DNA from 2 places in the Sphingobacterium sp. Lzh-3 genome. Region 1 is predicted to be linked to the other one. Evidence: riboswitches for the same ligand, from Rfam matches in the RefSeq annotation. Region 1 holds a riboswitch; the other holds the start of a gene.
The links. Region 1 has a riboswitch for thiamine pyrophosphate ahead of ACLCDV_RS02120 (TonB-dependent receptor). Riboswitches for the same ligand answer to the same signal wherever they lie in the genome.

Region 1 (4,451 bases):
CCTTCCTTTACCTCAACACTTTCAACGATTGCACCCTCGGGCCCTTCTTGGCAGAACTCCAACAGTGAATCTAGTGCAAAATCGTCGCCCTCGCCCTCGATATAAACAGAACCATCTTTTAAATTGACAACAAAGCCCCTAACACCCACTTGATCTGCAACCGCCTTGGCTGTCAATCTAAAAAAGACTCCCTGTACTTTACCTCTTATTGAAATATTCAAATGTTTCATCTGTAACTTATTTTTTCTTCCATCGGTCAGATGGAATTTACCATGACTATAGTGTTGTTATTAAAGTCATGAACGGTTCAATAAGAGCAAAAGTACAGAAGTTTGGGGAATTAAATACTACGCTAAACGTTTTACCTTAACATCTTCATTGAGGCGCATGTGTTCCATCCCTTCCAACAACACAATCCCAGGTTTTTTACCCACTTCGAGTGACCCAAATTCATCCTCAATGTTCAACGCGATAGCACCATTGATTGTGGCCCATTGAATGGTCTGCAAGAAGTCGAGATCCTCAAAGTGCGCATGCAACACTTTTAGCTCCTCCAAAATGGACAATGTATCGTTTGAAGCTAAACTGTCTGTTCCGATGACTAAACGCTGTCCGGCATTCATAAAATTCTGAACCTTTGGTAATGTTCCCTCAATATAAAGGTTGGCCTTTGGACAGAGACACCACATCACATCACGGTCCATACGTTCTACAAAATCCAAATCTTTAAGAGAGGTATAGGTGTTATGAACCAACAATAATTTATTTGGATAAGGCAAATAAGGAAGATAAGACTGAATCGAATTTCTTGCCTGCGCCTTAATCGCATCAGCATTTTTCCCTATACTTTTATAAAAGTCCAAGAACTCACCCATTTTATAACGGAACAGTTTATTCTCCTCTTCACTTTCTTGATTGTGAATACTGATAATATTTGTTTCCGAAACCATCTTCTTGAACTTTTTGAAAAGTACCTTCGAACACGAGTATGGGGCATGTGGCGTAATCGATACATGGCCATTCCTAAACTCCTGGGTCAATGATTTAGCCTCCTTTAATTTAAAGTCCGCTTCATCAGGTTCAATTCCAAGCACCTCCACAAACGTGTGATACAGGATCTGAGAATCTTCCTTTAATTTTGATGAATTATCAGTGTTGGCGTGATCTCCGACTGCGACAATACCATTTTCGTACATCTCTCTATCGGCTTTAGCCATCGCATCGTCGATTTTCTTCATCGATGCCGATCGCGTAGTCATCACCTTACTCAGAAAGCTTGGAAGTCCTGTCCCTTTAGGAACAATACCTTTCATATGCGACAATTCAATGTGGCAATGTGAATTGATAAAACCTGGAATTATCACTCCTTCATATTTCTCAACCTTAACTTTATCTGCAGGTGTAAATGAAGTTGGGTCATAGATACCTTGAATTACTCCCTCCTCATCTACCGAAACAATACCGTCTTTTATCGGCATTGAAGTAATCGGTAGAATATAATTAGCGCTTAAATATTTTAACATTTTATCTCCTCACTATCAATTTAGTAACTAAAATTTTTTGACCTGTATAAATACATACCTCTAGTAGAAAAATTCATGCCAAGGTACCTAAAAAGAACAATATATACCAAAAACAACAATTTCCATAAATTTTTAACCAAAAGGAAATAATATCATAAATCCGCACTTTTCCATTTGTCATAAATTACTTCTTTATACTTCATTTCAATTTTAAATTTATATATTCGCAACGTCGAATAGGGGTGCCTTGTTTTGTCAGGAACACAAATAAAGGCTGAGATTATACCCAACAGATTAAATTCTGTGCACCTGATCCAGATAATGCTGGCGTAGGGAGAGGTTAGTTAAATAGTGCGGTCATAGTAACCCCTTGCTATGATTTGTTTAACTCAAACAAAATACATTACCATGATCAAATTTTTGATTTGTAGCTCCTTAGCTACTATTTCAAGCCAAATTGCCATTGCGCAACAAAATCTGACAATTAGAACTATAGACAAGAGCAATCAAAATCCCTTACAGAATGTCTCGGTGTCCATAGATGGACAGGCACCCATCACTGGCCAATCGGACAAAAATGGACTGATTAAACTATATCGTATCAATGCAGGTAAGCACCAGATCCAGGTATCATCACTTGGCTATAAGACATGGAGTCGAAATGTGGATGTTAAAGACAATTTGGAGCTTACGGTAGCATTAGAACCAAGTACTATTCAAATGGAAGAGGTGCTTGTTCAATCTACCCGTGCCAAAAGAAATGCTCCTACAACCTTTAAAAACATCTCCAAAGAAGAAATAACGCGTAACAACCTCGGCCAGGATATCCCATTCCTTTTAAATCAGACTCCATCCGTGCAGGTCAATTCCGATGCCGGTGCAGGCATTGGTTATACCGGAATGACAATCAGGGGATCGGATAATCAACGAATCAACGTAACATTAAATGGAATCCCTTTAAATGATGCGGAGAGTATGGGTTCATTTTTTGTAAACCTTCCCGACTTTGCCTCTTCTACCGAGAGCATCCAAGTTCAGCGCGGTATTGGGACTTCGACGAATGGTGCCGGATCATTTGGAGCCTCATTAAATATTCAGTCCAATACGTTAGTCGAAACCCCTTACGCAGAACTCAACAATTCATTTGGCTCTTACAATACCTGGAAAAATACAGTCAAGGTAGGTACCGGACTAATCAACGACAAATTTGCCTTCAATGCTAGATTATCCCGTATCAGCAGCGACGGTTATATCGAGAGAGGTAGTTCAGACTTACAGTCTTTCTATGTGGACGGAGGCTATTATGGCAAAAAACATATTTTAAAAGGGATTGTATTCTGGGGAAAAGAAAAGACATATCAAGCCTGGAATGGCGTTCCTGAACCATTGATTACTGGCGATCGATCGCGCATGGATGACTATGCAGATAATGCACTCGAAATCTCGGGCGCAGAGAAGGATCGTTTCATGAACGCAGGCCGGAATTATAATCTATATACGTATCAGAATCAAACAGATAATTATACGCAGAAACATCATCAACTTCATTATACCAATATCCTGAACGACAAATTGACACTCAATACAGCCCTACACTATACAAGAGGTTATGGTTACTATGAAGAAATGAGACCGGGAGATAAACTAAGTAAATACGGTCTGCCTAACGTCATCATTGGTAAAGATACCATACAAAAAACAGATCTCGTCCGTAGGAGATGGCTTGATAATTATTTTTATGGCATGACCTATGCCCTAAATTACAGACCGAATGATCAGCTTGAAATTACTTGGGGTGGAGCTTATAATCAATACAAAGGAAAACATTATGGCCAGGTGATTTGGGCACAATATGCATCAACCGGTTTTCTCGACGACAAATATTACTTCGGGAAATCACAAAAAAATGATTTCAGTAATTTCTTAAAGGTCGATTACAAACTAGACAAGTGGATATTAATGGCCGATATTCAATATCGGAATGTAGATTACCACATGTATGGTGATGACGATAAGGTAAAAAATTATAATTATCATCCTAAGTTTAATTTCTTGAATCCTAAAGCTGGGGCAACATATTTGCTAAATGACCATTCAAATGTATACGCTTCTTATGCCTTTGCACAAAAAGAACCTGTTCGCAAGGATTTTATAGAGAAAAATAGCGCCTTACCAGACCCTAGCCCAGAGAAAATGCAGGACATCGAATTTGGCTATCGCTTTACAAATGAAAAATTCAACATCGGATTGAATGGATATGGTATGTTTTACAAAGATCAATTGATCCCAACAGGCGAAATCAGTGATACGGGCTCTCCAATTCGACAAAATGTCAAAGATAGCTATAGAATGGGGCTTGAATTCGATGGATCATGGAACATCAGCAAACAGTTCAACTGGAAAGCAACAGCTAGTTTCAGCCAAAATAAAATTAAAGATTTTGAAGAGGTTATAGGTAATACAAGGATATTTTATTCAAAAACAGACATTGCTTTATCTCCGGGAACGATTTTGTCAAGTAATTTTTCTTATAGTCCGATAACATCACTTACATTCTCTCTTCTATCCAAATTTGTAGGAAGACAATATCTAGATAATTCATCTGCGAAAGAGAGGAGCATTTCCTCTTATTTTGTCAACAATCTGTTAGCAAACTATAGCTTTACAGCTTTAGGTATCAAAAACATCAGTGCAACTTTACAGGTCAACAACATACTCAACGAGAAGTACGAAGCCAATGGCTACACCTTTGGCTGGATGGAAGGTGATACCCGAAAATATTATAATTTCTATTTCCCTCAGGCACCAACAAATTTCCTATTGGGCTTGAATTTCAAATTTTAGAAACAATTTATTTAAATAAAAAAACGTCTCTTTTTTCCTGAGGAAGCAAGAGACGTTTTTCATTTAATATGGCGGATAAATTGC
Region 2 (4,451 bases), 3.0 Mb from region 1:
AGCAAAGCATCGCACATCCATACCAACCGATCATCGCAGCTCCAATGGCTGATGTGATGTGGTCATAACCTGGAGCAATATCAGTTGTTAAGGGTCCCAAGGTATAAAATGGTGCTTCGTCACAACAAGCCAATTGCTTGTCCATATTCTCTTTGATCAATTGCATAGGAACATGGCCCGGACCTTCGATCATCACCTGAACATCGTGTTTCCAGGCGATCTTGGTGAGCTCGCCCAGTGTTTCTAGCTCCGCAAATTGAGCAGCATCGTTTGCATCTGCAATGGCTCCTGGACGGAGACCATCGCCAAGTGAAAAAGCAACATCATATCGCTTCATAATCTCACAGATCTCCTCAAAATGGGTATAGAGAAAGTTCTCTTTGTGGTGGAAAAGACACCATTTGGCCATGATAGACCCTCCTCTGGAGACAATTCCCGTTACTCGAGACGCGGTGAGATGGATATAACGAAGCAGTACACCAGCGTGTATGGTAAAGTAAGAAACACCCTGTTCGGCCTGTTCAATCAAGGTATCTTTGAATATTTCCCAGGTAAGGTCCTCGGCCACCCCCTTCACTTTTTCGAGCGCCTGATAGATCGGTACTGTACCGATTGGAACGGGCGAGTTACGGATAATCCATTCGCGGGTTTCGTGAATATTTTTGCCAGTGGATAGGTCCATGATGGTATCGGCTCCCCAACGACAGGCCCATACTGCTTTCTCAACTTCTTCCTCTATACTTGAGCTTACAGCACTATTGCCAATATTGGCATTAATTTTAACAAGAAAGTTGCGCCCGATAATCATGGGTTCACTTTCAGGGTGATTGATATTATTGGGGATGATTGCTCTTCCGGCAGCGATTTCCTCACGGACAAATTTTGGTGTAATTGCTTTATCATGTGTTCTGGCACCAAAATTCTGTCCTTTATGCTGATGATCCATTCCGGGGGTACTGGTCGTGAGCTGCTCGATACGTTGGTTTTCACGGATAGCAACGTACTCCATTTCTGGGGTAATGATGCCTTGCTTTGCATAATGTAATTGAGTAACATTACTACCGGGAGAGGCTACTTTCGGTTTATGGCTATACGCGAATCGGAGTTCATCCAACGTTGGATCAGAAAGGCGTTTTTGTCCATATTCAGAGCTGGTGCCAGGCAGCTGTATGACATCCTGACGATCTAATATCCACTGTTCGCGAAGGCGCGGGAGGCCTTTTCGGATATCGATATGGACGGTGTCATCGGTATATGGTCCAGAAGTATCATAGACTGTTACCGGGGGATTAATTTCTACTTCTCCATTCGTTAATTTGGTTGGACTCAAGGAGATTTGACGCATAGCGACTTGAATAGGAAATAGTTTTCCGGATACAAAAATTTTCTTTGCATTTGGAAAGGGCGATTGCGTAATTTTTTCAGCTGTCATTTTTTTCTTATTGGGGTGAATTACTCGGTTCGATTGATTTTTGGGGAATAGCTATCCGCCCTGGGACGCGGTGATTAAAATAATCTGATCGTGCGGTTTTAGTGGTGTCGTAGCCCAGTCCTTTTTGGGTATGACTTTGTTGTTAATAGCTACAGCCACGCCCTGAGTTTGGCCGGATAATTCCAAAAGCAACAAGCCTTCCAATGAAGTAAGTGTGGGGTCGAAAAATCGAATCTGATGGTTTATTGTAAGTTCCATTCCTTAATTTTTTTGGTAAAACTTTAGGAATGGCTACACAAAGGCACAGCAATGCACCTTGTAGACAGCTCACTTTTCCCTACGCCAGTATGATCCGGATCAGGTTCTAAGGGTAAAATCTCAGCCTGCACGAGCAGACACCCCTAAAGTTGCGACTAAGATAAGGTTATTTTTATGAAAGTTGCAAGAATTTTATTTTGCAGACTTGGGTTTATTGCACAGGACAGTGCAGGTCAATATGTGGGAAATAATTGATATATTAGTTTTTTGAATCAGCTAAAACAATTTAATAACCACCAAGAATAGTATCTTTCAATGCGTAAGATTTTATTGACAGCACTGTTGTGTATCGCTAGCAACACTTATGCCCAACCTAAAAACAACTGCAGCGCCGTGCAGCTGACATGCGAACATTTGGTCAATCCATTGGGTATCGATGCAATCCACCCAAGACTTAGCTGGCGACTTGATGATCAACGTAAAGGTGCGGTACAACAGGCTTATCAGATCTTTTTAGGGCAAGATTCGCTGGCACTGCTGCGAGAGACCAAAGATAACTGGGATAGTGGCAAACAGTTCAGCTCGGCTATGTTAGTGCCCTATAACGGCGCACAGTTAAAGCCACAGACCAAGTACTTCTGGACGGTTAAAGTATGGGATAAGGATGGTGTATCAACACGTTCGGCAGTAGCGTCTTTTGAAACGGGCATGATGGGACAAAACCTTTGGAAAGGAAAGTGGATCAGCGACAATAAGGATATTCATGCGCGGGAAACGCCTTATTTTAGAACCGAATTTAAGGCAAATAAGCAGATAAAATCTGCCCGCGCGTATATTGCCGCAGCAGGATTATATGAACTTTCCATTAATGGCCAGCGCGTTGGCGACCATCGTCTGGATCCCATGTACACCCGATTTGACCGACGTACGTTGTACGTCGTGACGGACGTAACCCAACAGCTTCAAAAAGGAGAGAACGCCATTGGCGTTGTTTTGGGGAACGGCTGGTATAATCACCAACCATTGGCTGTTTGGAACTTTGATAAAGCACCATGGCGGGCCCGGCCAACCTTCTGTTTAGAACTGAAAATCGTTTATACAGATGGAACGACGGAAACCATTGTTTCGGATAAGCAGTGGAAGACTGCTTCGGGGCCAATCACCTATAATAATATTTACACTGGTGAGCATTACGATGCAAGACTGGAAATACCCAACTGGGATAAACCAAAATACGATGATTCGGCTTGGCAGGTTGTTCAGTATAGAAATGCGCCATCAGCACATATCGTGTCCCAACAGCTGGTTCCGATTCGGCTCGTGAAGTCCTATAAGCCAAAATCAGTGACAAAGATAGACCAACGTACCTATGTGTTCGATATGGGCCAGAATATGGCGGGGATTACAAAAGTTAAAGTGAAAGGAGCTGCGGGTACTATTCTGCGTATCAAGCATGGTGAGCGATTGCAGGCCGATGGGCATCTTGATCAGTCCAATATTGATGTATATTATCGGGGCGATAAGGAAAAGGAGCCCTTTCAGACCGATATATTGACCTTAAGTGGCCGCGATGATGAGTTTATGGCCAAGTTCGGTTACAAAGGGTTTCGTTATGTCGAAGTTAGCAGCAGTGCCGCCATTGCATTGGATAGTTCGGCTTTGACCGCCTATTTTATGCATAGTGATGTGCCTGTTATTGGACAGCTCAAGACATCATCAGCCTTGGTTAACAAACTATGGAAAGCGACTAACAATGCCTACTTGTCCAATTTGATGGGCTATCCTACAGACTGTCCGCAACGGGAAAAGAACGGCTGGACAGGGGATGGGCACCTTGCGATTGAAACAGCTTTATACAATTTTGATGGGATAACAGTTTATGAAAAATGGATGGCGGATCATCGTGATGAACAACAGGAGAATGGTGTCTTACCCGATATTATTCCAACTGGGGGATGGGGCTATGGTACCGCAAATGGTTTGGATTGGACAAGCACCATTGCCATCATTCCGTGGCAGATCTATCAGTTTTATGGAGATCCACATGCATTAGAAGTATGCTACCTAAATATCAAACGCTATGTCGATTATGTAGACGGAATCAGCCCATCTGGGTTGACAACGTTTGGGCGTGGAGACTGGGTACCGGTGAAGTCACAGTCCAATCTGGAGTTGACCTCATCTGTTTATTTTTATGTAGATGCGAGCATCTTGGCTGCTGCTGCCAAATTGTTTGGTTACACAGCAGATCAACAAAAATATGAACTGCTGAGCAGAAAAATTAAGACGGCCATCAACGCTAAATTTTTAGATGCTTCCAAGGGTGTTTATAGCAATGGAACGCAGACCGAACTGAGTGTACCACTTTATTGGGGTGTTGTACCAGACGAGATGAAAGCTCGTGTTGCAGCCAACCTGAATAAGAAAGTGGAAGAGACTAACTTTCATTTGGATGTAGGCGTATTGGGTGCCAAAGCATTATTGAATGCGTTGAAAGAGAACGGTTATGCAACGACAGCCTATAAAGTCGCGGTACAAGATACCTACCCGTCTTGGGGATGGTGGATTGTAAATGGAGCGACCACATTGTTGGAGAACTGGGATTTAAAAGCAACACGAGATATTTCAGACAACCACATGATGTTTGGCGAAATCGGTGGTTGGTTTTTTAAATCTATCGGCGGGATTCTGCCAGATCCTAAACAACCTGGATTTAAACATGTGCTCTTAAAACCTATCTTCCCCCAAGAACTGAAAGAAT

Region 2: linked by a shared signal. The riboswitch ahead of thiS (sulfur carrier protein ThiS) and the one ahead of ACLCDV_RS02120 (TonB-dependent receptor) in region 1 are both predicted to bind thiamine pyrophosphate.

What each region holds. Positions count from the first base shown of each region.
Region 1 is NZ_CP177226.1:542,119-546,569, reverse strand. It holds gene ACLCDV_RS02130 (acylphosphatase) at 1-230, opposite strand, end outside; gene ACLCDV_RS02125 (amidohydrolase family protein) at 348-1,523, opposite strand; TPP riboswitch at 1,752-1,877, shown strand; gene ACLCDV_RS02120 (TonB-dependent receptor) at 1,932-4,367, shown strand.
Region 2 is NZ_CP177226.1:3,727,247-3,731,697, reverse strand. It holds gene thiC (phosphomethylpyrimidine synthase ThiC) at 1-1,432, opposite strand, end outside; gene thiS (sulfur carrier protein ThiS) at 1,484-1,690, opposite strand; TPP riboswitch at 1,750-1,845, opposite strand; gene ACLCDV_RS15765 (family 78 glycoside hydrolase catalytic domain) at 2,006-4,451, shown strand, end outside.